Regions from separate parts of the Microbacterium sp. KRD172 genome, predicted to be linked through region 1. Evidence: predicted binding sites of a transcription regulator. Region 1 holds the regulator's gene; each other region holds the start of a gene.
The links. Region 1 encodes HrcA, which represses chaperone genes, less so after heat shock. Its sites were predicted from a motif close to TTNGCACTCGNNNNNNNCGAGTGCNAA; they were not measured.
Positions count from the first base shown of each region.

Region 2: groES (co-chaperone GroES) is a predicted target of HrcA. The motif match lies at 4,311-4,337, and genes of this name have one in related genera.
Region 3: groL (chaperonin GroEL) is a predicted target of HrcA. The motif match lies at 8,243-8,269, and genes of this name have one in related genera.

Region 1 is NZ_JABFAS010000002.1:1,489,266-1,499,261, reverse strand. Features, by position in the region: gene J1M43_RS07545 (16S rRNA (uracil(1498)-N(3))-methyltransferase) at 1-372, opposite strand, end outside; gene dnaJ (molecular chaperone DnaJ) at 399-1,514, opposite strand; gene hrcA (heat-inducible transcriptional repressor HrcA) at 1,556-2,590, opposite strand; gene hemW (radical SAM family heme chaperone HemW) at 2,690-3,907, opposite strand; gene J1M43_RS07525 (DUF1990 family protein) at 3,948-4,598, opposite strand; gene lepA (translation elongation factor 4) at 4,659-6,608, opposite strand; gene J1M43_RS07515 (ABC transporter permease) at 6,782-7,765, shown strand; gene J1M43_RS07510 (ABC transporter permease) at 7,768-8,697, shown strand; gene J1M43_RS07505 (ABC transporter ATP-binding protein) at 8,694-9,996, shown strand, end outside.
Region 2 is NZ_JABFAS010000002.1:2,527,095-2,537,090, forward strand. Features, by position in the region: gene J1M43_RS12510 (ABC transporter ATP-binding protein) at 1-230, shown strand, start outside; gene J1M43_RS12515 (NAD-dependent epimerase/dehydratase family protein) at 254-1,243, shown strand; gene J1M43_RS12520 (ABC transporter substrate-binding protein) at 1,543-2,796, opposite strand; gene rarD (EamA family transporter RarD) at 2,916-3,845, opposite strand; gene groES (co-chaperone GroES) at 3,927-4,223, opposite strand; gene J1M43_RS12535 (class I SAM-dependent methyltransferase) at 4,361-5,698, shown strand; gene J1M43_RS12540 (hypothetical protein) at 5,702-6,982, opposite strand; gene J1M43_RS12545 (hypothetical protein) at 6,986-7,462, opposite strand; gene tsaD (tRNA (adenosine(37)-N6)-threonylcarbamoyltransferase complex transferase subunit TsaD) at 7,459-8,535, opposite strand; gene rimI (ribosomal protein S18-alanine N-acetyltransferase) at 8,532-9,014, opposite strand; gene tsaB (tRNA (adenosine(37)-N6)-threonylcarbamoyltransferase complex dimerization subunit type 1 TsaB) at 9,011-9,631, opposite strand; gene J1M43_RS12565 (GIY-YIG nuclease family protein) at 9,865-9,996, opposite strand, start outside.
Region 3 is NZ_JABFAS010000002.1:1,032,199-1,042,194, forward strand. Features, by position in the region: gene J1M43_RS05260 (thioredoxin domain-containing protein) at 124-1,077, shown strand; tRNA gene J1M43_RS05265 (tRNA-Thr) at 1,123-1,198, shown strand; gene J1M43_RS05270 (hypothetical protein) at 1,218-1,523, opposite strand; gene J1M43_RS05275 (tyrosine-protein phosphatase) at 1,590-2,315, shown strand; gene J1M43_RS05280 (cation:proton antiporter) at 2,328-3,602, opposite strand; gene J1M43_RS05285 (SOS response-associated peptidase family protein) at 3,612-4,238, opposite strand; gene J1M43_RS05290 (DMT family transporter) at 4,303-5,247, shown strand; gene J1M43_RS05295 (nitroreductase family protein) at 5,248-5,808, opposite strand; gene msrB (peptide-methionine (R)-S-oxide reductase MsrB) at 5,805-6,215, opposite strand; gene J1M43_RS05305 (DUF2332 domain-containing protein) at 6,301-7,293, shown strand; gene J1M43_RS05310 (DUF3263 domain-containing protein) at 7,303-7,560, shown strand; gene J1M43_RS05315 (LytR C-terminal domain-containing protein) at 7,619-8,194, shown strand; gene groL (chaperonin GroEL) at 8,306-9,925, shown strand.

The DNA of each region.
Region 1 (9,996 bases):
CGCCTTCGCGCCCTCCCACCGGGAGATGCTCCGAGATGCCTGCCAGGGCACGACCTCGTCGACGCCCAACTCGCACGCCGCCTGCACCGCGAGCTCGTCGCGGTCGCCCTTGGCGAGAGCCTGCACGAGAACCAGCCGTTTCGCCGGTGCCTCGATCGCCGCACGCCCGGCGATGCGAACATCCACGCGCGACGCGGAGACATCCGTCACCTCGCCGTCCAGCCATATGCCGGTGCCATCGCCGATCGTCACCGATTCGCCGACCCGCAGCCGGCGTACGACCGCGGCATGCTTCGCCTCGGCACCGGTCAGCGACACGATGTCTCCGGTGCTCGCCGAGCCCGAGTCCTCCACGAGGAAGTGCAGCGCCATAGGGCCTCCAGATCAGTGGCGGAAGTTCAGTGCCTGAACCTGTCACGCAGCTTCGAGAACAGTCCCTGCTGGAACTGCGCGAGCTGTGGACCCGGTGCCTTCTGCTTCTTCGCGAAGTCCTCGATGAGCGAACGCTGCGACGAATCGAGCTTCGTCGGAGTCACCACCTGCACACCCACCCGAAGGTCGCCGCGCTGCGTGCCGCGCAGCGGCGTGATGCCGCGGCCCTTGATCGTGAGCACATCTCCCGACTGCACGCCGGGGCGGATCTCGAGGTCGACCTTGCCGTCCAGAGCGTCGATCGCGGTCTCGGTGCCGAGGATCGCATCAGACATCGACACCTCGAGCGTCGCGAGCAGGTCATCGCCGTCGCGACTGAACGACGCGTGCGGAGAGACCGTGACCTCGACGTACAGATCACCGTTCGGGCCGCCGGCCTTGCCGACCTCACCCGAGCCCGGAAGCTGCAGGCGCAGCCCGGTCTCGACACCAGAGGGGATGTCGAGGGAGACGGTGCGACGAGAGCGCACGCGGCCCTGGCCTGCGCACGTGCCGCACGGGTGCGGGATCGTCGTGCCGTAGCCCTCGCAGGTGCCGCACGGCTGAGACGTCACGACATTGCCGAGCAGACTGCGCACCTGACGCTGCACGTGCCCAGAGCCGCCGCAGATGTCGCAGGTCACCGGCGACGTGCCCGCCTGCGTGCACGAGCCCTGGCAGGTCTCGCAGAGCACGGCGGTATCGACCTCGATGTCACGGTGCGCGCCGAAGACGACGTCGCCGAGGTCGAGCGTGACGCGCACAAGCGCGTCCTGCCCGCGTTCGCGACGTGAACGCGGACGGCCGCCTCGGCCACCGCCCTGCGCGGCTCCGAAGAACGTCTCGAAGATGTCGCCGAAACCTCCGAACCCGCCGAAGTCCCCGCTGCTGGCGCCGTCTCCGCCGCCCATGTCGTACCGGCGACGCGAATCGTCATCGCTGAGCACGTCGTAGGCGTGGGTCACGCTCTTGAAGCGCTCTGCCGCGTCGTCCCCAGGATTCACATCCGGGTGCAGCTGTCGAGCGAGCTTCCGATACGCCTTCTTGATCTCGTCCGTCGTCGCGTCACGCGACACTCCGAGAACCTCATAGTGGTCCGCCACAATCACCTTTCTGCATGTGCAAACTGTGGGAGCGATCCGCCTCAGCGGCTCGACTCGTCTTCATCGAGCATGCGCGACAGATAGCGGGCCACAGCCCGCGCCGCCGCAAGATTGCTCGGATAGTCCATTCGCGTCGGCCCCATGACGCCGACGCGCGCCGTGCCGCCATGCGTGAGGTAATTGCTCGCCACGATCGACGCCTCCGGCAGGCCGAAGGGCTCGTTCTCCGCGCCGATGCTCGCGGCGAGGCCGTGCTCGTCGGTCACCATCTCGCTCATCAGGCGCAGAAGTGTCACCTGCTCCTCGATCGCGGCGAGAAGGGGATGGATGCTGCCGCGGAAGTCCTGCTCGCGCCGGGCCAGAGTCGCCGCTCCTGCCATCACCAGTCGCTCCTGACGGAACTCCGCCAGCTCTTCGCCGATGATGCCGCCCAGTACTCGCACCGCCGCATCCGTTCGTGCGCTCTCCTGCGCCCCGATGAGCATCTGCACGCGCTCGGATGCCTCACGCACGGACTGTCCGGTGAGCAACGCGGACAGCCTCGCGCGCAGCACCGCGACATCCGCATCGTCCAGATCGATCGGCAATCCGGCGATGCGCTGCGACACGCCGCCCGCGTCCGTCACGAGAACCACGAGCAGGCGGTTGGGGGCGAGCGCGACCAGTTCGATATGCGTGAGGTTCGCGCGTGCGAACGACGGATACTGCGCGAGTGCGACCTGACCGGTGAGCTGCGTCAGCACCCGCACCGTGCGAGCCATCAGATCGTCGAGATCGGCAGGGTCTGTGAGGAAGGACTCGATCGCGCTGCGCTGCGCCGTCGAGAGCGGGCGCAGCTGCGCGAGGTGGTTGACGAAGACACGATAGCCCTTGTCGGTGGGGACACGGCCGGACGAGGTGTGCGGCGCAGTGATCAGCTCTTCGTCCTCGAGCTGCGCCATGTCGTTGCGGATCGTCGCCGCCGAGACGCCGAAGGAATGCCGGTCGACGATGGACTTGCTGCCGACGGGCTCATGCGATTCGACGTAGTCCTGCACGATGGCTCGAAGAACCTGCAGACCGCGTTCACTGACCACGTCGCCCCCTTCCCGTCTGGCACTCGAATACTAGGAGTGCCAATTCTACCCCGCTCGGGCTGAGAGCCGGCGAGGCACCTCGGGCATGAGGAGTCGTGCTCACCCGGTGAGGTCACGCACGACGGCATCGGCGAGCAGCCGCCCGCGCAGCGTCAGACGCACGCGCCCGCGCAGCGCTGCGGCGCCGTCGATCAGGCCGTCGGCGATGAGTCCGGCGACCCGATCGCGATTGGCCTCCGGGATGTCGGCGATCGCGAGGCCCTCCGCCAGCCTGCTCTCCAACAGCACGCGCTCCAGAAGGTGCGCCTTGGCGTCGGGTCGCTCCGTGCCTGCGGCGGGCGATTCGGATGCCGCGAGCCGTTGCGCGTACGCGGCGGGATGCTTCACGTTCCACCAGCGAAGACCCGCGACGTGACTGTGCGCCCCAGGACCGAACCCCCACCAGTCGCTCCCCCGCCAGTACGCCAGGTTGTGACGCGAGCGCTGCTCGTCGCTGCGCGCCCAGTTGCTCAGTTCGTACCAGTCGAACCCAGCGGCGGCGAGTCGCTGATCGGCGAGTTCGTACATGTCGGCCTGCAGGTCATCGTCCGGTCTGGGCACCTCTCCGCGGCGGATCTGACGTGCGAGCTTCGTGCCGTCCTCGATGATCAGCGCGTACGCCGAGATGTGGTCCGACTCCAGCGCGAGCGCCGCATCCAGAGACGCCTCCCAGTCTCCGAGCGTCTCGCCCGGGGCGCCGTAGATGAGATCGACGCTGACGGCGAGTCCGGCATCCTTGGCCGCCTCGACTGCTGTTCGCACGTTCTCCGGCTGGTGCGTGCGATCGAGCGCTGCGAGAACGTGCGGCACGGCCGACTGCATCCCGACCGACAGCCTCGTGACCCCGGCATCCGCGAGCGTTCGCGCGACCTCGGGCGTCACTGTGTCGGGGTTCGCCTCGACGGTGACCTCGGCACCCTCTGTCATGCCGAACGCATCGACGGCGGCGCCCAGCATCCGCGCCAGATCGCCAGGCGGGAGCAGCGTCGGCGTCCCTCCGCCGAAGAACACGGTGTCCATCGGGCGCAGCGCACCGGCCTCGGAGAGCACGCGGTGTGCGAGCGAGATCTCCGCGGAGAGCGTGTCAGCGTACTCATCCTGGCGCGCACCCCGCAGTTCGCCCGATGTGTAGGTGTTGAAATCGCAGTAGCCGCAGCGCACGCGGCAGAACGGTACGTGCAGGTACGCCGAGAACGGCGTCGCGGCGTCGATGGGAAGGTCGGAGGGAAGGCGGCCGTCCGAGGGCGCCGGATCACCCAGCGGCAGGGGGCCGCCCATCAGAGGCCGGCCATCAGGTGCGCGCCATCGGCTTCACGAATCACAGCGGCGTCGCGTAGAGCGGCGAGATCGCCCGGAGATAGCGCGCGAAGAGCTCTTTGCGGCGGCGTTTCACGAGCGTGCGGAACATCCGATACAGCAGGGCGTTCGGCGCGTCGAACGCTCGCACGGTGAACCAGACCTCGTCGTCGTCGCGCCACTCGATCTCGAAGAGCTCTTCGCCGCTGACGACGGACCCGCCGACGGTCCCGAGCACGAAGCCGATCCTGCGGCGCTCTTCGGTGACCGAGATCACGCGAAGCTCGGCGTCAGCACGCATGCCTGACACACGTCCGCGCAGGTGCAGAGTCATCCCCGGTCCGACGAACGGAACGCCGTCGGCGTCGAAGCGCTGTTCGACCTCACGCGTACTCGGCGCGATCGGGTTGCCGTCCGCGTCGAAGCTGACGCCGGAATAGGCAGGACCGGCAGCGGGGCGCACATCCTCGATGGTGAGTCCGGCCGCTCGCTGCGCCGTCCACGACAGCAGAGCCTCACCGGCGGATCGGAAACGATCCTCGCCGCTGCCGAGCCGCCATGAGTTCTCGGCCGGCACGCTGCGCTCCGGCGGATAGTGCATCAGATCAGGGGCATGAGTAGCCCCGACGGCGACATAGTCCACCGTGTCGTCTCGGAAAGTCCCGCGCCGCATGAGTTCCAGCCTACTTCGGGTTACCTGAACAGACACCCCCGCACCGCGGGAGAGCATTCGCTACTTCTTCTCCTTGCTGTCGACGTCGCCGCTCAGTGCCGCGATGAACGCCTCCTGAGGGACCTCGACGCGGCCGACCATCTTCATCCGCTTCTTGCCCTCCTTCTGCTTCTCGAGCAGCTTGCGCTTACGGCTGATGTCACCGCCGTAGCACTTGGCGAGCACGTCCTTCCGCAGGGCTCGGATCGTCTCGCGTGCGATGATCCTGGCGCCGATGGCCGCCTGGATCGGCACTTCGAAGTTCTGACGCGGGATCAGCTTGCGCAGTCGCTCCGCCATCAGGGTGCCGTAGGCGTATGCCTTGTCGCGGTGCACGATAGCGCTGAATGCGTCGACCTTGTCGCCCTGCAGCAGGACGTCGACCTTGACCAGATCGGCATCCTGCTGACCTGAGGGCTCGTAGTCGAGGCTCGCGTAGCCCTGGGTCTTCGACTTCAGCTGATCGAAGAAGTCGAACACGATCTCGCCGAGCGGCATGTTGTACCGCAGCTCGACGCGCTCCTCGGAGAAGTACTCCATGCCCAGCAGCGAACCACGGCGCGACTGGCACAGCTCCATGACCGTGCCGACGTAGTCCTTGGGCAGCAGGATCGCTGCCTTCACCATCGGCTCGGCGACCGAAGCCACCCTGCCGTCCGGATACTCGCTCGGGTTGGTCACCGTGACCTTCTCACCCGTGTCCGTGGTGACCTCGTAGATCACGCTCGGTGCGGTGGTGATGAGGTCCAGGTCGAACTCCCGCGTGAGTCGCTCCGTGATGATCTCGAGGTGCAGCAGACCGAGGAACCCGCAGCGGAAGCCGAAGCCGAGCGCGACAGAGGTCTCCGGCTCGTACACGAGGGACGCGTCGGACAGCTTCAGCTTGTCGAGCGCCTCGCGAAGCTCGGAATAGTCGCTGCCGTCGATCGGGTACAGCCCTGAATAGACCATCGGTTTGGGGTCGGTGTAGCCCGGCAGCGCCTTGGTCGCTCCGCCACGACTGGTCGTGACGGTGTCTCCGACCTTCGACTGGCGGACGTCCTTCACTCCGGTGATGAGATAGCCGACCTCGCCGACGCCGAGCCCCTCGGAGGGAATCGGCTCAGGGCTGGAGACCCCGATCTCGAGAAGCTCGTGGTTCGCGCGTGTCGACATCATCTGGATGCGCTCGCGCGGCGACAGGCTTCCGTCGATCATGCGCACGTAGGTCACGACGCCGCGATAGGAGTCGTAGACGGAATCGAAGATCATGGCCCGCGCCGGAGCATCCGCGTCGCCCTTCGGCGCCGGGATGTCCCGCACGATGCGGTCGAGCAGCTCTTCGACACCGACGCCCGTCTTGCCGGACACGCGAAGCACGTCTTCCGGCCTGCCGCCGATGAGATCGGCGAGCTCCTTGGCGAACTTGTCGGGATCCGCGGCCGGAAGATCGATCTTGTTGAGCACGGGGATGATGTGCAGGTCGTTCTCGAGAGCGAGATACAGGTTCGCGAGTGTCTGCGCCTCGATGCCCTGCGCCGCGTCGACGAGCAGGATCGCGCCCTCGCACGCTGCCAGCGAGCGAGACACCTCATAGGTGAAGTCGACGTGGCCAGGAGTGTCGATCATGTTCAGCGCGTAGGTGGTCGCTGACCCTTCGACAGGCTCAGGGATCGCTTCGACAGGCTCAGGGATCGCTTCGACAGGCTCAGGGATCGCTTCGACAGGCTCAGGGATCGCAGCATCCGAAATGGATGCCCACGGCATCCGCACCGCCTGGCTCTTGATCGTGATGCCTCGTTCGCGCTCGATGTCCATGCGGTCGAGATACTGAGCGCGCATGTCGCGGTCGGAGACGGCGCCGGTGATCTGGAGCATGCGGTCGGCGAGCGTCGACTTGCCGTGGTCGATGTGGGCGATGATGCAGAAGTTGCGGATCTGCGAAGGCGGCGTCGCGGAAGGCGACAGCGGAGTGAGAGCGCGTGGGGACATGTTCCGACGATTCTACGTTCAGGGGGTCGTAATCCCCGATTCGACTTGACGGGTGATAGTCTCCCGAGGTTGCCTTGGTTCAGATCCGTGAGACTGAGTGCCACGGGCGATCCTCCCGATTCAGCGCCGCATCGGACGATCCCGAGCGCGTTGTAAAAGAGAAAGACAAAACCTTGATCAAGTATCTCCTCCGCCGTACCCTCGGCTGGTTGTTGATGATCGTGGTAGCGACCAACATCACGTACTTCCTGGCTTGGGGCTTCCTCAACCCGCGGAACAACTACGTCGGCCGCCGCCCACCGCTCAGCGAAGAGCAGATCTCCAACCTTCTCCTCCCCCGCAATCTGGACTCCAACGTCCCGATCTGGGAGCGGTGGTGGAACTGGTTCAGCGGGGTGATCTTCCGCTGGGACTGGGGCGTGAGCCCGACCGGCGGCTCCGTCAACGAGCAGGTCGCATATCGCATGTGGATCAGCGCGGAGCTCGTGCTCGGCGCGACGATCATCATGACCGTCCTCGGCATCGCACTCGGCGTCTACACGGCGTCACGGCAGTACAAGCTCGCCGACCGCATCGGCCAGGCGACCTCGATCATCACGATGAACATCAACGTCATCGTCGCAGCCCTCGGCCTCGTGCTCCTCGCGATCGCGTTCAACGACTGGCTCGGCGTCCGCGTGTTCTACGTGACCGGCTCCTCGAGCAAGGGCGTGGAGGGGTTCTTCCCCGTACTAATAGACGCCTTGCAGCACCTCGCGCTCCCGACCATCGGACTCGTGATCGTCGGCTACGCCGGCACGCACTTCCTTCAGCGCTCGCTGCTGCTCGACAACATCAATGCCGACTACGTGCGCACCGCCCGTGCGAAGGGGCTCACCAAGCCGCAGGCGATCCGCAAGCACGCGCTGCGCACATCCCTCATCCCCGTCGCAACGCAGGTCGCGTTCAGCATCCCCGCCGTGTTCACCGGCGCTGTGCTCACCGAGACGATCTTCGCCTGGAACGGTATGGGCAAGTACTTCATCGAGACCATCGTGAAGAGCGACATCCACGGCGTGGTCGCCACCGCGGCCTTCGCCGGACTCCTGACCGCGCTCGGGGCGATCCTCTCCGACGTCGTGGTCGTCGTTCTCGACCCGCGAGTGAGGGTGAACTGACCATGAGCGAAATGATCGACCCCACCGTCGCTGCCCCCGCGGGCCCAGTGCTGCCCGAGCAGTCGGACACCAAGGCGCTGTCGAAATGGACGCTGTACACGCGGCGTTTCATGCGCAACAAGCCCGCCGTCGGCGGCATCGTGATCTTCCTCCTGCTGGTGCTGTTCGCGATCATCGGGCCATTGATCGCGAAGTACGACCACATCGAACTCGACTTCCTGAACCTGGGCACGCCGCCGTCCGCCGAGCACTGGTTCGGTACCACTCCGTCGGGCAACGACACGTTCGCCCAGGTCGCGATCGGCCTGCAGCGCTCGCTGATGATCGCCGTGACCGTGTCGGTGGGCACGACGATCATCTCGGCACTGGTCGGCACCGCAGCGGCGTACTTCGGCGGCTGGACCGAGAAGATCACCCTCACCGTCATCCACTTCATGATGGTGATCCCGAGCTTCCTCATCCTCTCGCTGCTGTCGAACCGCTCCGGCGGTGACTGGCGCGTGATCGCGCTGATCATGATCTTCGTCGTCGGCTGGTACTTCCCCGCTCGCGTGATCTGGACGACTGCTCTCTCGCTGCGTGAGCGCGAGTACATCCACGCCGCGCGCTACATGGGCGTGCGCGGCATGACGATCGTGGTCCGTCACCTGCTGCCGAACATCGGCTCGCTGCTCGTGATCAACTTCACCCTCGGCATCGTCGGCGCCGTCATGGCCGAGACCGGTCTGTCGTTCATCGGCTTCGGCGTCAAGATCCCCGATGTGTCGCTGGGCTCCCTGATCGGCTCCGGCGCCAACACCATCACCAGCGCGCCGTGGCTCTTCTACTTCCCCGCAGCGGCGCTGACGTTGCTCACCGTGTCCATGGCGCTCGTCGCCGACGGTCTGCGTGACGCTCTCGATCCCACCTCGGCAGCAGGAGGCCGCGCATGAGCACTGTTCTCTCCGTCCGTGATCTCACGGTCAGCTTCCCGTCCGAAGCCGGACGCGTCGACGCCGTCCGTGGCGTCTCATTCGACCTCGAAGCCGGCAAGACCCTCGGCATCGTGGGCGAGTCCGGCTCTGGCAAGTCCGTCACCTCGCTCGCGATCATGGGTCTTCTCGACGAGAACGCCCGCGTCTCGGGCTCGATCATCTACGACGGCCAGGAACTGCTGGGCAAGTCGGACAAGCAGATGTCGGTCATCCGCGGCAACGGCATCGCGATGATCTTCCAGGATCCGCTCACCTCGCTCACCCCGGTCTTCACTGTCGGCGACCAGCTGATCGAGGCGCTCACCGTGCACCGCAGCATGTCGAAGCAGGAGGCGTGGGATCGCTCGATCGAGCTGCTGCGTGTCGTCGGCATCACGCAGCCGGAGAAGCGCATGAAGGGATTCCCTCATGAGTTCTCCGGCGGCATGCGCCAGCGCGTCGTCATCGCGATCGCGATGGCCAACAACCCGAAGCTGATCATCGCGGATGAGCCCACCACGGCTCTGGACGTGACGATCCAGGCGCAGATCCTCGACCTCATCGAGAAGGCTCAGGCCGAGACCGGTGCCGCGACGATCATGATCACCCACGACATGGGTGTCGTCGCCCGACTGGCCGACGACGTCATGGTCATGTATGCGGGCAAGCCGATCGAGCACGCCCCTGTCGGCGAGCTCTTCCACAACACGCGGATGCCGTATTCGATCGGTCTGCTCGGCGCGATCCCCCGTGTCGACAAGGCCGAGAAGGAGCCGCTGACCCCGATCAAGGGCAATCCGCCGCTCCTGATCAACCTCCCGGATGCCTGCCCGTTCGCCGACCGCTGCCCCATCGTGATGGACGCGTGCCGTCAGCGCGAGCCCGACCTGGTCGACGTGCCGTCGCTCACGGCCGTGCCCCATCAGGCCGCATGCATCCGCGCGCACGAGATCGATGAGAACGGCATGATCGGCGGCCTGCCCGTCTACCCGGTGCCTGAGATCCCGGAGAGCGACCTGACCCGCACTCCGCGCGAGCAGCGTCCGATCACCCTCGACGTGCGCAACCTGAACAAGGTGTTCCCCCTCATGAAGGGTGCGTTCTTCAAGCGCAAGGTCGGCGAGGTGCACGCGGTCAAGAACGTGAGCTTCGACGTCCGCGAGGGCGAGACGATGGCCATCGTCGGCGAGTCCGGCAGCGGCAAGACGACGACGCTGCTGCAGATCATGGATCTGGTCAAGCAGCACGACGGCGACATCATCATCAACGGCACGAGCG
Region 2 (9,996 bases), 1.0 Mb from region 1:
GGCTGAGCCCGGTGCGGCAGGATGACGCATTCATCCGCGTCTCCGACATCAACAAGGCCGGCGTCACGACGATCATGGTCGAGCAGAACGCCCGGCGCTGCCTGCAGATCTGCGACCGAGGGTACGTGCTCGACCAGGGCCGTGACGCGCATGAGGGCAGCGGGCGCGATCTGCTGAACGATCCGAAGGTGATCGGTCTGTACCTCGGCACGCTCGGCGACGCCGCGTAGCCCGCTCCGTTTAGGCTCGCCTCATGACGAGCGTTCTGTATCTGGGCGGCACAGGGACCATCAGCGCGGCGTGCGTGCGCCGTTCGATCGAGCGAGGACACGACGTGACGGTCGTGAATCGCGGGAGCGGGCGACGCGGACTGCCGGATGACGTCACCGTCGTGTCCGCGGACATCCGCGACCGTGCGGCGCTGAGGACTGCGCTCCGCGGTCGCGAGTTCGATGCGGTCGCCGACTTCCTCTCGTTCACCCGGGATCATGTCGCAGGCAACCTCGGAGCGTTCGCAGGGCGCACCGGGCAGTACATCTTCATCAGTTCAGCATCCGCCTACCAGAAGCCGCCGGCGCAGCTGCCGATCACCGAGCAGACGCCCTTGGAGAACCCGTTCTGGCAGTACTCGCGCGACAAGATCGCGTGCGAGGAGATGCTTTTCGATGCCCAGCGCGATATCGGCGTGCCCGTCACGATCGTGCGCCCGTCGCACACCTACGACGAACGGTCGATCCCGACGATGGGCGGCTGGACCGACATCGCCCGCATGCGCGAGGGGCGTCCGGTCATCGTGCACGGCGACGGGACGAGCCTGTGGACCATCACGCACTCCGATGACTTCGCCGTCGCCTTCACCGGGCTCGTCGGACGCTCGGAGGCGATCGGCGAGGCGTACACGATCACGGGTTCGCACGCGCCAACGTGGAATCAGATCTACGGCTGGCTCGCGGATGCGGCCGGGGTCGAGGCGCCCGACCTCGTGCACGTCGCATCCGACACGATCGCCGCTCTCGCACCGGAACTCGGTCCGACGCTGCTCGGGGACAAGGCGCACTCGATCGTGTTCGACACCTCGAAGGTGCAGGCAGTGGTGCCGGAGTTCGCCACGACGATCACGTTCGACGAGGGCGCGCGCCGGATTCTCTCCTACCACAACGCCCACCCGGACGCCCAGGTCGTGGATCCCGAGCGCGACGCCCAGTTCGACCGCCTCGCCGAGCACGCCCGCGCCGCCGCATAGCCCGGGCACCGCCGCTACGCGGGAGGTCGCACCGCCACCGCGCGGGATCGACTTCCCCCGCGGGCAGGTGTCTCAAGTGGCCGCCTACCCTCGCGCGACGCGACACGAAGCGCCACCTCCCGCCACCCGGCCTCCCCGCCCCGCGGGCAGGTGTCTCGAGTGGCCGCCTCACCTTGTCTCAAGTGGCCGCCACCCCTCGCGCCACGCGACACGAAGCGCCACTTCCCGCCCCGGGCCACCGCGCGGGCACGAAGAAGGGGCCCCGGATGACAGCATCCGGAGCCCCTTCTCACACAGTGTTACTTGATGCGGGTCGTGACGTTCTCGGCGTCGAACTCGTAGACGCCGATGGCGGCGCCTTCGGGGTCGTTGTCGTCGTTGAACGTGATCTCGCCGGAGTAGCCGTCGTAGTCGGCGGTGCCGCCTCCGTTGATGATCTCGGCGCAGTCGACGAAGCTCGTGCACTTCTCGCCTTCACCGGAACCACCCGAGACCTCCTGCATGGCACCGGCGATGTCCTCCCCCTCGACCGACACGGCCTGCAGCGCCGCGAGGGCGATGAGGATCGTGGCGTCGTACGCCTCTGCCGAATAGGTCAGGGCGTCGATCGGCTCGTTGCCCTCAGCCGTCCAGACCTCGTTCAGCTGGTCGATGAAGTCGTCGGGAAGCTCAGCGCCTGCGCGCGTGCCCTTCGATCCCTCGAGGCTGACACCGAGGTCCGGCCAGTCCTTCAGGTTGCCGTCGACGAGGTACAGCGCGCCAGTGTCGACGCCCGCGTTGCCGAGCAGCGGTGCGATCGTGGCGAACTGGTCGTACGACACGATGGCGACAGCATCCGGGTTCGCCGCGGCGACCGTCTGCACCTGGGCGTTGAACTGTCCGTCACCCTGGTTGTACGAGGCTTCGGCGACGACCTCGCCACCTGTGCCCTCGAACGTGGACTTGATCGCCTCGAACAGGCCCGTGCCGTACGGGTCGTTCTGGTAGATGATGCCGAGCGTCTTGTGCCCGTCCTCGGCGATCTGGTTGCCGAGCACCTCGCCCTGCAGGTTGTCGCTGGGAGCCGTGCGGAAGTACAGCGGGTTGATGCCGGTGAAGTCCGCCGAGGTGTTCGACGGCGAGACCGTGAGGATGCCGGATCCGGCGTTGCCGTCGAGGATCAGCTTCGTCACGCTCGAGGATGCCGCTCCCACCATCGCGGTGATGCCGGCGCTCTGCAGGTTCGTGATCGAGGTCTCGTACGCCTTGTTGTCGAGGTCGCCCTCGTCAGCGGCGGTGAGCTCGACCTGGATACCGGCTGCTGCGTCGTTGATCTCGGACACGGCGAGCTGCACACCGGCCTCCATCGGCGCTCCGAGGAAGGACAGCGACCCAGTGGACGGCAGCAGCGAGCCCAACTGGAGCGTCAGGTCGACCTCGGCCGGACGATCTCCGCCGCCGGTGTCTTCGGTCGCCTCTGGCGCGGGCGTGCTGCAGCCCGTGATCACAAGCGCCGATGCGCCGACCAGCGCGATGCCGGCAAGCCACTTCGTACGCGTCTGCGTGCGGTTCATAATGCTCCTTTGCAACGACGGACATGGCAATACATGCCCGGATGATCCCACCTTATGGTGGGCGCGAGCGTGCTGGGTATCGGTGCGCTAACGATCTTGTTTCGCCTTGAATACGGGCGTCAGGCGACGGGAGCCACCCGCGTGCGCCGACCGCGCCGACCGGCGCGCAGCAGGTCGATGACGAACACGCCGACCGCGATCCACACGATCACGAATCCGATCCATCGCTCGGGCGGCATCGGCTCGTGAAGCAGCAGCACGCCGGTGAGGAACTGCATGATCGGGGTGATGAACTGGATCATCCCGATCACCGTGAGATCGATGCGACGAGCGCCGGAGGCGAACAGCAGCAGCGGCACAGCCGTGGCGACACCGGCGAGGAGCATGAGCACGGTGTGCCACGTGCTCACGGTGCCGAAGGTGATGCCAGTGGTCTGCGCCACGACGACCAGCTGCACGATGGCGATCGGCATCAGCCAGAACGACTCGAGGGTGAGACCGCTCACGGCATCCACCGCGGGTCCGATCTTCTTCTTGATCAGCCCGTAGGTGCCGAAGGACGCCGTCAGCAGCAGCGCGATCCATGGGAACGCGCGGTACGCCACGACGATGACGACCACCGCGACGAGCGCGATGCCGATGGCCACCCACTGCAGTGTGCGGATGCGTTCGCGCAGCACGAAGACGCCGAGCAGCACCGTGGTGATGGGGTTGATGAAGTAGCCCAGCGCTGTCTCGACGACGTGCCCGCTGAGGGTTCCGATCAGGAACACCTGCCAGTTGACGTAGATCAGCAGACCGGCGAGCGCGGTCCACGCCAGCAGCCGCGGCTGCCGGATGATGGCGATGATGCGACGCCATCCGCGCGCGACGGTGAGCAGCAGCAGGCAGAACACGAGCGAGAAGACCACGCGCGCCGCGACGACCTCCCACGGCCCGGTCGGCACGAGCAGCAGGAAGTACAGCGGCAGCAGCCCCCAGATCAGGTAGGCGGCCACCGAGTACGCGGCTCCTGCTGCGCGGGTGCGGGGCGATGCTTCGAGGCTCACTGCTCCACCCTAGGACCGGCAAGGATGCGAAAAGGCCCGGATGCCGAAGCATCCGGGCCTTCTACGCTGTTGTCGAGTTGCTCAGCGAACGACGACTGCGAGAACGTCGCGAGCCGAGAGCACCAGGTACTCGTCGGCGCCGAACTTGATCTCGGTGCCGCCGTACTTGCTGTACAGGACGCGGTCGCCGACGGACACGTCGAGCGGGACGCGGTTGCCGTTGTCGTCGATGCGGCCGGGGCCGACAGCCACGACCTCGCCCTCCTGGGGCTTCTCCTTGGCGGTGTCGGGGATGACCAGTCCACTAGCGGTGGTCTGCTCTGCCTCGACCTGCTGGATGACGATGCGGTCCTCGAGCGGCTTGATGGAAACCGACACGGTCTACCTCTTCTTTCTTGACGCTGACACGAAAGACTTGTTCGCACTCTCAACCCGAGAGTGCTAATCACAAGTGTAGGGCGTCGGCTGGCACTCATGCAATGCGAGTGCCAGTTTCGGATGCGTAGTCTGAAGTGATGGACATGTCCGAGCTCACCGCGCTGCTCACCCCCGAGGGCCTTCGGCTGCTCGATGAGGTGGGCCCGATCGCTTCCGCTGGAGAGGTCGCCGGTGCCGTCTCGAGGCTGCGTGCGGCCGGGCACTCCCCCGATCTCGTGTCCGCTGTCGTGGGTCAGGCCCACCTGCGCACGAAGGCAGTACCGAAGTTCGGCGGCTTCGCCGAGCGGATGCTGTTCACCAGAGCCGGCCTCGAGCAGGCGACGCGTCTGGGGGTGGCGGCACGGCACGCGGGGCGCATGCGCCGCGCCGGAATCACACGCGTGGCTGACCTTGGCTGCGGCATCGGCGGAGACTCGCTCGCCTTCGCAGGTGCCGGGCTCAGCGTGGTGGCAGTGGATGCCGATGAGGTCACCGCCGCGATCGCCGCCTACAACCTGGCCCCCTTCGGCGAGCGCGGGTCGTTGAGCGAGCGCAGCGAGACGAAACGGGTTGAGCGACCGCAGGGAGTCGAAGCCACTGTGACGGTGCAGCACGGCACGGCCGAGGACTTCGTGAGCGCCGACTTCCCGAGCGCTAACTTCGGAGAAGTGCACGATCTTCGGACCAATTCAGCAGATTCCTCCGAAGATGCTGCACTTCTCCGAGATTCGCGCACGGCGGTCTGGCTCGACCCAGCCCGGCGCACGACCGGTCACAGCGAGACGCGGCGGGTCACGGCATCCGACTACTCCCCCTCACTCGACTGGGCGTTCGCCCTCGCCGCACGGATGCCGACCGGCATCAAGCTCGGCCCCGGTCACGATCGCGACAGCCTGCCTGCGGATGTCGAGGCGCAGTGGGTCAGCGCCGACGGCAGCGTGGTCGAGCTCGTGCTGTGGTCTCGTGAGCTCGCGCGCGACGGCGTGCGGCGTGCGGCGCTCGTGATCCGCGGTGACGAGTCGCACGAGCTCACGGCAGGGGCGGATGCCGAGGATGCCGAAGTTCGCGAGCTCGGTGCCTTCCTGCACGAGCCGGACGGCGCCGTCATCCGTGCGCGCTTGATCGGTGACGTCGCGCGCAGCATCGATGCCGGGATGCTGGACGAGAAGATCGCCTATCTCACCGGGGATGCCGCGTTGACGAGCCCCTTCGTGCAGTCGTTCCGGGTGCGCGAGGTGATGGCGGCCAATCCCAAGGCGATCAACACGGTACTCAGGGCCGCCGACATCGGCACGATCGAGATCAAGAAGCGCGGCATGGACATCGACCCGGCGGCGTTCCGGAAGAAGCTGAGCCTGAAGGGCTCGCAGACCGCCACGCTGATCCTCACTCGCGTCGGAGATCGGCGGATGGCGATCCTCGCCGATCGGGTGTGAGACTCAGCCGGGGGTCTCGCCCGTCTCGCCGTCGCTCACGAGGTCGTCGAACATCGGATCGTCGAACGTGAACTCGATCGGATCCCCGGTCTCGGGATCGAGCTCACCGACCGTGGCGCCCGTGGTGCGGATGATCGTGAGTTGAGGACCGCGCATCTTCGTTTGCTGCACGAAGTACTCCCGCGGCACGCCGTCGATGCTCGCGATGAGCGTGATGTCGGACTCGGCATCAGGGGCGCACGCCTCGAGGGGTCCTCCGTCGGCTGAGACGATGATGCAGACTCCGGCGCTCGTCCAGTTGCTCCACACGACCGTGTCGCCGTCATATCCGAGGATTCCAAGAGCGCTGCCTTCGTAGCCTTCCGCTTCGAGCTCGCGCAACTGCGCGAGCTCGGCATCGTTGTACTGCGACTCCCATCCGGACGAGGTCTGATCCCAGACCTGGATGACGGGCACCAATTCACCCGTCGGCGACATCATCATCGCCGCCATCAGCTGCTGTCCGGCTTTCTCCTCGCCCTCCGGTACTGTCGCGGTCGCATTGGGCCAGGCCGATTCGTCCAGCTGCTCAGACGGTATGCAGCCGTTCTTGTTCATCTCGTCAGGGCCGGTGATGATCACGCACGCCTCGTCGCCGTTCGATCGTTCCGCGCTCCAGATGACGAGACCGTACTGCTCTGTGAGCGGGGTGAGCGTCCCGGAGTCGTAGAGATCGCTCTCTTCGAGTTGCGCGCGTCGGTCTGCGTTGGCGGCACCGAGTGCGTACGCCTCGGCGTCCCAGCCCCACACCGCCCACCCGATGCCGAGGCCGAGGCCGAGTGCAGCCGCGACAGCGCCGAGAGCGAAGCCGATCGGATGCCGGCGCCACGGCCGCAGCGGAGCACGCTGTTGTGCGGATGATCCGCTTCGACTCGCTGTCGCTCGCTCAGCGCGTTTCGTCTCGCCTTCGGCTCGCTCAACGACCCGCCCCTGTTCTCGCAAGTGGGCTGTGTCTTGCGAAGAAACGACATCCTGCGGGAAGGCTGTGTCTTGCGAAGAATCGACATCCTGCGGGGCAACGACCTCCTGCGGGGCGTTGAGCGCAGGCAGCGAAGCAGCCGGAGCGGTGTGCTGAGCGAGCGCAGCGAGTCGAAGTGACGAAACGGGTTGAGCGACCGAAGGGAGACGAAGCCGTTGCTCCAGCTCGCGCAGCCGCTCGAGCTCGTCGGCGGACAGGCCGCCGTCGCGGCCGTACGCCTTGGCTTGCAGCATCCGCAGCTCTGCGGTCTCGTCGGCGGACAGCATCCGTCAGCCCAGATTCTCGAACTGCATGCCGGCCCAGATGAGCCAGCCCAGGCTGTAGATCGTCGCGGTGATGCCGAGGATCAGCGCCCAGAGCGCGATCGCGCGGCTCTCGACCGGTCGCCTGAGCGACATGATCGCCGCCACCACGGCGACGATCGCGAGCGGGATGCCCCAGCCGACGAACCACGATGCGCACAGCGCCACGATCGCCGCGAGCAGCGCCCATGGGGCGAGACGGGTGTTGTCCTCGGCGCCGGTGCTGTCGTGCGGCGCCCACTGCACGGCCGGCATCCCCGCTGTGTCCGCTGGTCCGCTGGCGACGACCGGCTCGACTCCGACGGGGCCTGTGGGCAGCTTCGTGTAGCTGTCACGCGGCGCGCCGGGCATCCGCGTCGCGCCGGCCGGGCGCTCGACCTCGGCGGAGGGACGCTCCACCTTCGGCTGTTCGCCCGACCGGCCCGTACCGCGTTGGTCGCTCATGCGGCATCCTCCGCCGGCGACTCGGCGATCTGGATCTCGGTGACCGGCAGCGTGGAGTCGGCACCGAACGCGAGCGTGGACGGGCGGCGGCCCGAGCTGATCAGGTCTGCGGCGAGCGCGGCGATCATCGCGCCGTTGTCGGTGCAGAGCGAAAGCGGCGGGATCCGCACGGTCACTCCCGCGGCCGCAGCACGCTCGATCGCGACGTCGCGCAGGCGCTTGTTGGCGATCACGCCGCCGCCGAGCAGCAGTCGCGGCACGCCCAGATCTGCGCACGCGGCGAGTGCCTTCGTGACGAGCACGTCGACGACTGCTTCGCGGAAGCTCGCGGCGACATCGGCCACCGGCACCTCTTCGCCCGCGGCCTCGCACCGCTCGACCCAGCGGGCGACGGCGGTCTTGAGCCCGGAGAACGAGAAGTCGTAGCGGTGCTTGACCAGGTCGTTCGCCTTGGACAACCCGCGCGGGAAGCGGATCGCCTTGGGATCGCCGCCGACCGCCGCACGGTCGATCTCGGGCCCGCCTGGGTACGGCAGTGACAGCAGCCGGGCGACCTTGTCGAAGGCTTCCCCCGCCGCGTCATCCATGGTCTCGCCGAGCAGTTCGACGTCGGTGGTGAGGTCGCGCACGTGCAGCAGCGAGGTGTGCCCGCCGGAGACGAGCAGCGCGATGGTCGGATACTCGAGCGGGTCGGAGTCCGGCGTGACGATGTCTGCGGCGATGTGTCCGACGAGGTGGTTCACGGCGTACAGCGGCTTGCCGAGCGACACCGCGAGCCCCTTGGCCGCTCCGACGCCGACCATCAGTGCACCGGCGAGACCGGGACCGCTGGTGACGGCGATCGCGTCGAGGTCTTCCAGTCGCACCTGCGCCTCGGCGAGCGCGGCCTCGATCGACGGCTGGAGTGCTTCGAGGTGCGCGCGAGCGGCGACCTCGGGGATGACGCCGCCGTAGCGGGCGTGCTCGTCCATGCTGGATGCGATCGTGTTCGACAGCAGCGTGCGGCCGCGGACGATGCCGATGCCCGTCTCGTCGCAGCTCGTCTCGATGCCGAGGACCAGGGGTTCGCTCATGCTGTGGTCTCCTTCTGCGCCGCGGCAGTCCACCGTCGCAGATCGAGCTTCATCACGATCGCGTCGACGTCGTCCGGCTGGTAGTAGTGCGGGCGGCGGGCGAGCTCCTCGAACCCCTCGGAGATGTAGAGTCCCTCGGCGCCCGGATTATCCGCGCGCACCTCGAGGAACACCTCGCGGGCGCCGCGGGCGGATGCTTCGGCGAGCAGAGTCCGCAGCATCCGGCGTCCTCTCCCCTCTCCCCTACGTGCTTCGACGAGGGCGATGGTCTGGATGTCGGCATCCGCGTTTCCACGGATCGAACGGAGCCCGGCGTATCCGATGATCTCGCCGTCCTCTTCGTCGACGAGGTAGTGGCTGTACTCGGTGACGAGTTCGGCCGCCATCGACTCGGCGCTCCACGCATCGCTCGGGAACGAGGCGTTCTCGATGGCCATGATCGCGTCGAGGTCGGCCGGGGTGGCGATGCGGATGGTCACAGTCCCACCCGCTTCGGGGCACCGGGCATCGTGACGTCGGGCTGGCGCAGGTAGAGGGGTTCGGCGCCGGCCAGCTCGCGCCCGGCGTTCGCGGCGCGGATGCCGACCCTTGCGAGGGCTGCGCCGTCGACCGTGGTGACCTCGCGCGCGTCGAGCCCGTCGAGATACGCCTCGGCGCCGGTGCGGGGCACGAGTACCGTGTCGGTCGTCAGGTGCGGGATGCCGTCGGCATCGAGCCCGCGGAAAGTGCTGATCGCGAGCTCCCTCCGGCGAGCGTCCGTGACGATCGCGAACGTGCCGACCTCCGGCTCGTCCTCGAGGATGCTGAGTGCCGCGGCGAAGTGGCTCGGCACGGCGATCACGGGGATGTGCCGGCCGAGCGCGAAAGCGCGCGCGGTGGCGATTCCGATCCGGAGCCCGGTGAAGGGACCGGGTCCCATACCTGCGACGACGTGGGTGATCTCGTCGCCCGCCTCGGCCAGAGCCCGCTGCAACAGGGAGCCGATGACCTCGGCGTGTCCGAGCGGGTCGGGACTCGACGCGTCGGCGCGGCGAGCACCAGCGGCATCGACGATCGCGACGGCCGTGCCCAGGGAGGTGTCGACAGCGAGAATCACGTCTCCAGGGTAGTCGGCCGCGCGCCGTGGTCGCTGAGCCTGTCGAAGCGCCCGACCCGGCGCACCTAGCCGGTCGCTGAGCCCGTCGAAGCGCCCCTAGCCGGTCGCTGAGCCCGTCGAAGCGCCCGGCGGGCGTTCCCAGCCGATCGCTGAGCCGGTCGCTGAGCCTGTCGAAGCGCCCGGCGGGCGTTCTAGCCGGTCGCTGAGCCTGTCGAAGCGCCCGGCGGGCGCACCTAGCCGGTCGCTGAGCCTGTCGAAGCGCCCGGCGGGCGTTGCAGGCGATTTCGCGACAGCCCCGGAAGGTCATCGCCGCGTTCCTCGATCAACGCCGTCTTCTTCTGTCGCGACCATCCCTGTACCTGTTT
Region 3 (9,996 bases), 460 kb from region 1:
AAGTATGGCACGGAGGGGAGGCACCTGGGTATTTCCCAGCCTGACTGGTTAACATCGATTGCGGTCCTGCTTGTGCAGAGGACATCGGGGAGCCCGTCCCCACCACGACTTTCAAGAGGAACGATGTCGAGCGACGAAACGCCGAACGTCCCCTCCCCTCGCAGCTCCCGTGAGGCGGTTCGGGAAAAGGCCCAGCAGGTGCACGCCAAGCAGTCCAGGGCGCGGATCATGCGACGGATCATCGTCGGTGCCGTCGCCGTCGTCGCGGTGGGCGCCATCGGCACTGCGGTGGCGATGGCGGTGAACTCATCGGTATCGGAGCCGACCATGAGTCCGAGCGGTATGGACTCCGACGGCATCGTCGTGAACTCGGCGCCGAACGTCGGTGCCGAGGACGTGCCTGAGACGCCGGCTCCGGAGGAGACGACGTCCGGCGCGACCGAGACGCCTGATCCGACACCGCAGCCGACGGCATCGGCTGCGGCCGTCGATGTGCACATCTATGTCGACTACCTCTCGCCCGGTGCCGGAGAGTTCGAGCGAGCGAATGCGCGCCAGCTGGCGGGCTGGATCAACGAGGATGCCGTCACCGTGACATATCACCCGGTGTCGATGCTCACTGCCAGCTCCAACGGCACGAAGTACTCGCTGCGTGCGGCTGCGGCGGCGGCGTGCGTGTCCACGTATTCTCCGGCGCAGTTCTACTCGTTCAACAACGAACTGCTCGTCGACCAGCCCGAGGTCGACACCAACGGCCGGTCCAACGTCGAACTCGCCGACCTCGCCCAGGCGGTCGGCGTCGATGACCCCAAGGTCGTTCGCAAGTGCATCGAGAAGGAAGACTTCGTCTCTTGGGCGAAGGAGGCCACCTCGCGTGCCCTCGAAGGCCCACTCGTCGGCTCCGACGATCTCGTGCTCACGAGCGCTCCGATGATCGTCGTGAACGGCGAGGCCTACGTCGGCTCCCTGAAGGATCCTGCCGAGTTCGCGCAGTTCGTGCTGACAGTGGCCAGCGAGACCGACGAGACCCAGGCGCCGACGCACACTCCGGCCCCGACAGAGACACCCGCGGAGTAGCCCGGTTCGGAGACGTGCTCCACTCTCGCTAAACTGGACCCGTTCGCCGACTTAGCTCAGCTGGTAGAGCACCTGTCTTGTAAACAGGATGTCACGGGTTCGAATCCCGTAGTCGGCTCCATTCTTCGTGGGTCGCAGCGTCATCGCGCGCTGTTCGGCTTACGCCCGCGCCGCGGCCGATCGTGCCAGGCTGCGATCGCCTCGGGTGTGAGGTCGTCGCGATCCCACAGGTATCCCGAGACATTGCCGATCGGATCGATGAATGCATCGCTGGCGGATGACGCATCACCCGCATCGCGGCGGCGCATCGTCTGGCGCAGTGACACGGGTGTGACTCCGAGCAGCTCTGCGACCTCATCGATCGTCGCGTAGCGGGCCGCGAACCGCGGTTCTGCCGTGCCGTCGCGCAGAGCGCGCGGCCGGGAGCCGTTCTGTTCAGATGACATGGAAACCCTCCGTGTATGAACGCTCACGATAGCTCACGGCTGCAACGTCGCAGATAGCATGACCGCATGGATGAGCCCGTCAACCGCCTCGAGCTCGCGGGCACGCACAACTTCCGCGAGGTCGCTCCTGGCGTGCTGACACCCGGCATGCTGTACCGCTCCGACGCACTGCACCGGCTCACCCGCGAGGGACGCGGCACGTTGCACGAGCTCGGCATCCGGCAGGTCATCGACCTTCGTTCGGCATTCGACCGGCGCATCGGCGGGCGCGACCGGCTCCGTGGGACGGGCGCGACCCGGCTATCCGTGCCGATCGATGGCGCTCCGCGCGCGTTCGATCCGCGCACCCTCACCCTGCAGGAGATCTACGAGACCGTGCTCCGCCGTCATCAGAGCGATCTCGGGCGCGTCGTCCGCGCAGTCGCGTCGACCGACGGCCCTGTCCTCGTGCACTGCACCGCCGGCAAGGATCGCACCGGCCTCGTCGTGGCGCTCATCCTCACCGCGCTCGACATCGATCGCGACATCATCCTCGCCGACTACTCGGCCACTGCGGCGAACCTCTCGGGAGAGTGGACAGAGCGGATGCTGCGCAAGATCCGGCGCTTCCGCGTACCGATGACGGACAACCTGATGGAGGTGCTGACGAGATCGCCGGCCGCGGTCTTGAGCGGTACGTTCGACTGGCTCGACCGCGAACACGGCGGTGCCTTGGCCTACCTGCAGCAGGCCGGCGTCGACGGCGCTGTGCGCGACCAGCTGCGAGAGGCACTGCTTCCCCGCACCGGTTGACGCGAAGCGGCGTCAGGCGATCTCTTCGCCGACCTTTCGCCGATTCACGAGCAGCGGCGCGGCCAGTCCGTGCAGCAGAATGCTGCCGACGACGGTGGCGACCATGATCGTCAGCACGGCCACGCCCTCGTCCTCGGGGAGCGCGTTGTACGCCAGCAGCCCGAACACGATCGACGCCGTGCCGCGCGGGCCGAGCGCGCCGATCAGAAGCCGGTCGCGCCTGCCCACCGAGCTGCCCATGAGCGACAGGTACACCGGGACGACGCGCAGCAGAGTCAGCGCGAGCACGGCGAACAGCAGCATCCACCAGTCGATCCCCGACGTGATCACCAGGAGCGTGGCTCCGCCGAGTACGAACCACACGAAGTTCGCGGCCAGAGCCCCCACTTCCTCCACCAGGAGCAGCTCGCTGCGGTCGATCCCTTCGGATCGATGACCTCTCGTACGTGTCAACCGGTATCCGATCCCGGCCACGAAAGCGGCGACGAAGCCATTCGCGTTGAAGATCGGGATGCTCGCCACCCCGTAGGCGATGAGCGGGAGGATCAGCATGACGTAGCGGGCGCCGAGTGCGTCTGCGATGAGCCGTGCACGCGCGATGCGCACGAGGTATCCGATTCCGGTACCCAGCACGATGCCGATCACGACGGCGATCACGGTCGACGGAACGGCGTTGATGAATGCGTCCATGAACTGGATCGCCGGGCCCTCGAGCGCGTCGTCGGTGATATCGGACTCCGGGGTGCGCACAATGGTCGACCAGATGACGGCCAGCGCCAGCGACATGCCGAAGACGGGGGAGATCAGTCCGTCGTTGTAGCCGCTCTCCACGTTCAGGAACTGACGCAACCGCGCGGGGAGTCGTCGATTGCGAAGCAGAGATGCGGCCGGCGCGAAATCGATCGGCAGGATCACGCACGCCACGACGAGAAGCACGAGCAGACCGGTGTCAGGGATGAGCAGCATGCCTGTCGCGACCGTCAACACGATCGACAACGGCAGCGCGATGAGCACGAGGCGAGCGATCACCCTTCCTTCGCGACCGAAGATGCCGCCCTTGACCTCGGTGGCATCGGCGAAGAGCAGGATCGCGAGGATCACCTCGACGATCTTCTCGGAGATCGGAGAATCGATCGCGGTGCCGAAGGAGTCGACGTCCCAGATGACCGTCACGGCTCCGAGCAGCACCAGGCCGATCGGCCCGGCGACGCCCCAGCGCTCGAAGCGGTGCGAGATCAGAGACCAGAGCAGGATCGCGGCGAGCCCGATCAGGACGAGATGCGGCATGGCCGACGCCTAGGGTCGTGCCGAGACGGTGATGCGCTCAGCCAGTTCGCCCGAGGCGAGGATCGCCTCGTCGATCAGTTCTCGGCTCGGCGTGCCTGTCAGCCACTCCTGACTCATTCCAGGCGGGATGAGCACAGGCATCCGGTCGTGGAACTCCTTGAGATGATCGGCGGCCGGCGCCATCACGATGGAGTAGCACGTGATCCACTCCCCGTCCGGGGTGCGTCCGCGCTGGGTCACGGCGGCCATGCCGAACAGTGCTTGGTTGTCGAGGGCGAACTCGTGCCAGAGCCTGGCCGGCTTCTGCATCTCGAACCACCCGGTCGTCGGCACGATCGCGCGGGTCCTCAGCCCACCCGGACGCTCTTGAAGACGCTCGGAGCGGGTGTTGATCGAGGGGAACTTCGCCGGCTCGCCGTCCACGAGGTAGCCCCACCACGCCGGCTCCAGCGCGGCGGCGTCGCCACCCGGAACGACCAGCGGATTCAGATTGCGCAGGTTCTTGCCCGTGGGGCGCAGGGTCTCGCCCGCGTTCTGCTCAGCCCAGTCGCGCAGCCCCTCGATGACATCGGCATCCGCCTCGGCAAGCAGCTCGGCATCAGTGAATCGGGGATCCAGTCCGTAGCTCGCACACATGTGAGCAAGAGTAGCGCCGACCGGCGACCTCGAGCAGGGGTGAACGCTCGGGTAGTGTGCTCGAGTGACCGCGACCCGAAGTCTTCCCGCGCCCCTCGCACTGGGTGGAGCCGTCGCGATCGGCGCGATGACTGCGATCCAGGCGCGGATCAACGGGGTGCTCGGCGTTCGCATCGATGACGGTATCGTCGCCGGGCTCGTCTCCTTCGGCACCGGGCTCATCGTCCTCATCGTGGTCACGCTCGCGCTCCCATCGGCGCGTACCGGCGCCGTACGCCTCTGGCGCGGCATCCGCACACGCACCATCCCGAACTGGATGCTGCTGGGCGGCGCCTGCGGGGCGCTCACCGTCTCGACGCAGGGCGTCACGGCAGGCGTCCTCGGCGTCTCCCTGTTCACCGTCGGCGTCGTCGCAGGGCAGACGGTGCATGGGCTGGTCCTCGATCGGATCGGCTTCGGACCCGCCGGAGTCGTCGCGGTGACTCCGGGGCGCGTCCTCGGCGGTGCGTTCGCGCTCGCTGCTGTGGGCGTCTCGCTCAGCGGCGACGTGATCTCGCGGACGCCGCTCTGGCTTCTCCTGCTGCCGTTCGCCGCTGGTGTCGGCATCGCATGGCAGGCGGCCACGAACGGGCGCCTCGCCCAGCGCGTCGGCTCGCCCATGTCGGCGACCCTGATGAGCTTCGTCGCGGGTACAGCCGTGCTCATCGTCGCGGCTTCGGTCAGTGTGGGGGTGCGAGGGATGCCGAATGCGCTCCCCGTAGAACCGTGGCTGTACCTCGGCGGACTGCTGGGCTTCGCCTACATCCTGCTCGGTGCCGCGATCGTCGCGCACACCGGGGTGCTGCTGCTCGGCCTCGGCTCCGTGCTCGGGCAGCTGACGGCCTCGGTGGCCATCGATCTGCTCTGGCCCCCGGCATCCGGCCCCGCGCACTGGCAGCTCGCCCTGATGGTCGCCGTCGCCGTGGCCTCCGTCGTGGTGGCGCTGCCCTGGCGGCGTCGCCGGCGCTGACTACTTCGCCGGCTTCTTCTTCGTCTTCGCGGGCATCCGGGTCAGCATCGCACGGGCGTCGACGCTCTTGCGGCGCCCCGCTTTCTTGCCTGCGGGCTTGCCGCCGACGTAGAGCCACCCGAGGAGCGCTTCGTCCTTGTGTAGCCCATGCGCCTTGGCGACCGCCTTCGAGCGCGTGTACTCGCCGGTACGCCAGAAGACGCCCCACCCGGCGTCGTCGAGCAGCAGGCTCATGGTGTGCGCGACGCCCGAGGCGACGGCCTCCTGCTCCCAGCGCGGCACCTTGCTGCTCGTGCGGAAACTCGCCACGACCGCGATCAGCAGGGGAGCGCGCAACGGCTTGGACGAGGGCTTCTTGTCGCCCTCGGCTTCGGCGATCGCCTTGCCGAGCACCACGCGATCGTCGCCGCGCAGTTCGATCAGGCGCCACGGACGCAGTGACGAATGGTCGGCGACGCGCCCTGCGGCGGCGACCAGCGTCAGCAGCTCTTCACGGGTCGGAGCGTCGTCTGTGACCTTCGACCAGGAATGCCGCGCCCTGACGGCGTCGAGCGCGCTCACGCCTCGGCGTCGCCGGGGGTGAAGTTCAGCGCCAGGGAGTTCATGCAGTAGCGGTCACCGGTCGGGGTGCCGAACCCGTCGGGGAAGACATGCCCGAGGTGCGAACCGCAGTTCGCGCACCGCACCTCTGTGCGCTGCATGCCGAGGGTGTTGTCCTCGATCAGCTGCACGGCGTCAGGGCGGATCGACTCGTAGAAGCTCGGCCAACCGCATCCGGAATCGAACTTGGTGCCGCTCTTGAACAGCTCGACGCCGCACGCGCCGCATGTGTAGAGGCCGGCACGCTTCTCGTCGAGCAGTTCGCCCGTCCACGCGCGCTCTGTGGCCGCCTGTCGCAACACCGAGTACTGCTCATCGCCGAGCTCTGCGCGCCACTCGTCTTCTGTCTTCTTCACGCTGTAGTCCATCGTGCCTCCTGAGTCCCTTCCATTCTGCCCCTCCTGCGCACCCGTGGCGTCGCAGTTACGCAATGCCCGGCATCAGAATGGGGAGATGACGGATGCTGTGCGCGAACGCTACGGGCGCTTCGCCAGGGACGAGGCGCCAGGGCGCTCGCCGCTGTATGAGGAGTGGGCGCTCGGGGTCGAGCGCGATGCAGCCGCGCAGGAGGTTCTCGCCCGCATTCCGGCGACGCACCGGCAGCCGCCGCTCGTCTTCGCGGTGACCAGGATGCTGGGCGCCCCTCTCGCTGGTTTCGATCGGTGGCGCACCTTCCTGCTCGCGCACGCCGACGAGATCGTCGCCGAGTGCGCGGCCCGCCGCGTGCAGACCAACGAGCCGCTGCGGCTCGCTCCGCTCCTGCCGGTGCTCTCCGAGATCGACGGTCCGATCGCGCTGCTCGAGATCGGGGCATCCGCGGGTCTCTGCCTCTTTCCCGACCGGTATTCGTACCGCTTCGTCGACTCGAGCGGCGCGCTGCGCGCGGCGCTCGACCCGGACGACGGGGCGTCGCCGGTCTCGCTGGTCAGCGAGGTCCGCGGTGAGATGCCACCGGTCCGGATGCCGCAGATCATCTGGCGCGCGGGCATCGATCTCGATCCGCTCGACGCGCGGGATCCGCGTGATCGGGCGTGGCTGCGGGGCCTCGTATGGCCGGGGGAGACGGGGCGTGAGGACCGCATCACTGCGGCTCTCGACATCGCCGCCGCCGAACCTCCTGTGCTCGTGCGCGGCGATGCCGGCGCGAACATCGAGTCCGTCGCCGCATCCGCACCTCGAGATGCGACGCTCGTGATCACGACGCCAGGTGTGCTCGCCCACATCCCGTGGGCAGAGCGACAGGCGCTCATCGCCAAGGTGCAGGCGCTGCCCGCCCGCTGGATCACGATCGACGCTCCGTCGCTGCACGACGCATGGCATCCGTCGGTCGATGCCGACACCTGGCCGGATTTCGTCGTCGCGCTCGATGGCGGCGTGCGTGCGGCTGCGGATCCATTGGGGCGCTGGTGGGAGTGGCGCACCGATACAGGCGATCTTCGCGCTTAGCCTGGACGCATGCTCGGAGACCTCACTGATCGCGACCGCGCGATCCTCGCGCTCGAGGCGCGCTGGCCGCGGCACGGCGGGTCCAAGGAAGAGGCGATCCGCAGTTCGCTCGGCATGAGTCCGGCGCGCTACTACCAGCTGCTCGGCCGACTCATCGACACCGAGCAGGCACTTGAGCACGATCCCCTGCTGGTTCGTCGCCTGCGCCGTCTGCGTGAGAACAGGACCGACCAGCGGGTGGCGAGGATGCGCGGATTCGCCGGCTGAGGTGTCGGCGCCACCGGCTGTGAGTGGATTCTCGGCAGTGGGCAGATAGCATCGACGGGTGTCCAAATCCGTCAGAGATCGATTCGATGATGTCGCCCATGCCTCGGGACGTGTAGGAGCGCATCGCGCCGAAGCCCCGGGGATGAACGGCTGGGTCGTGCTGCTGTGGTCGTTCGTCGCAGCCCTCGTCCTCATCGTCGTGGGCATCTTCGTCGCCCTCGTGCTGATGGGTCGCATCAACCTGTTCCCCGCAGCGGAGCCGACGATCGCTCCGACGCCTGAGGTCACCGGTGTCGTTGACCCGACCTACTCGGTGCTGGTGCTCAACGCATCCGGACAGGACGATCTCGACGCCCAGATGCGCGACACGATCGTCAACGCCGGCGGGGCCGCCGACATGGTGAGCAACGCTCCCGCCGGCTCGCAGGACTTCGCCGACACCGCCGTCTACTACGTCTCCGAGGCGGATGAACTCGCCGCGATCGGTCTCGCTGATGTCATCGGCGGTGCGAAGGTCGTGCAGGACGATTTCTACGCCGACCCGAACGATCCCGAGCAGAAGCAGCTCGTGGTCGTCATCGGCACCGATCGTTCGACCGTCGCGCCGGAGTCCGAAGAGACTCCAGCCGGATAGACGTCGCCCGCGGCTTGCACTCGATGGGGTCGAGTGCCAGAATGGGCGTTAGCACTCGCATACCCTGAGTGCTAATCAGAACGTCTACGTCCAGGAGGGACGACAAAACTCATGGCAAAGATCATCGCTTTCGATGAGGAGGCCCGACGCGGCCTCGAGCGTGGCTTGAACATCCTCGCCGACGCTGTCAAGGTGACCCTCGGCCCGCGCGGTCGCAACGTCGTGCTCGAGAAGAAGTGGGGCGCTCCCACGATCACGAACGACGGTGTGTCGATCGCCAAGGAGATCGAGCTGGACGACCCGTACGAGAAGATCGGCGCGGAGCTCGTCAAGGAGGTCGCCAAGAAGACCGACGACGTCGCAGGTGACGGAACCACCACCGCAACCGTCCTCGCTCAGGCGCTCGTCCGCGAAGGCCTGCGCAACGTCGCAGCCGGCGCCGACCCGATCTCGCTCAAGCGCGGCATCGAGAAGGCCGTCGCGGCCATCACCGAGGAGCTGCTCGCCAGCGCCAAGGAGATCGACTCCAAGGAGCAGATCGCAGCCACGGCATCCATCTCCGCCGCTGACCCCGAGATCGGCGAGCTCATCGCCGAGGCTATCGACAAGGTCGGCAAGGAAGGCGTCGTCACCGTCGAGGAGTCGCAGACCTTCGGCACCGAGCTCGAGCTCACCGAGGGCATGCGCTTCGACAAGGGCTACCTGAACCCGTACTTCGTGACGGATGCAGACCGCCAGGAGGCCGTGTTCGAGGAACCCTACATCCTCATCGCGAACTCGAAGATCTCGAACATCAAGGATCTTCTCCCGGTTGTCGACAAGGTGATCCAGGATGGCAAGGAACTCGTCATCATCGCCGAGGACGTCGAGGGCGAAGCCCTTGCGACTCTCGTGCTGAACAAGATCCGCGGCATCTTCAAGTCGGCCGCCGTCAAGGCTCCCGGCTTCGGCGACCGTCGCAAGGCTCAGCTGCAGGACATCGCGATCCTCACCGGTGGTCAGGTCATCACCGAAGAGGTCGGTCTCAAGCTCGAGAACACGACGCTCGACCTTCTGGGCCGTGCGCGCAAGGTCATCATCACCAAGGATGAGACCACCATCGTCGAGGGTGCTGGCGAGACCGAGCAGATCGAGGGTCGCGTGACCCAGATCCGCCGCGAGATCGAGAACACCGACAGCGATTACGACCGTGAGAAGCTCCAGGAGCGTCTCGCCAAGCTCGCCGGCGGCGTTGCCGTCATCAAGGCCGGAGCTGCAACCGAGGTCGAGCTCAAGGAGCGCAAGCACCGCATCGAGGACGCCGTTCGCAACGCGAAGGCAGCCGTCGAAGAGGGCATCGTCCCCGGTGGTGGCGTCGCGCTCATCCAGGCCGGCACGAAGGCGCTCGACGCACTCACGCTGTCGGGCGACGAGGCGACCGGTGCGAACATCGTTCGCGTCGCGATCTCGGCGCCGCTCAAGCAGATCGCGCTCAACGCCGGTCTCGAGCCGGGTGTCGTCGCTCACAAGGTCTCCGAACTGCCCAGCGGTCACGGCCTCAACGCCGCTACCGGTGAGTACGTGGAGATGTTCGCAGCAGGCATCATCGACCCGGCCAAGGTCACGCGCTCGGCTCTGCAGAACGCAGCCTCGATCGCCGGCCTCTTCCTCACCACTGAGGTCGTCGTCGCCGACAAGCCCGAGAAGGCCGTCGCTCCGGCAGGCGACCCGACGGGTGGCATGGACTTCTAAGTCCTGACCGACAGAAACGCCCCGGCCTCGGCCGGGGCGTTTCTGCGTTCCAGGGGGGATGGAACAGGCTC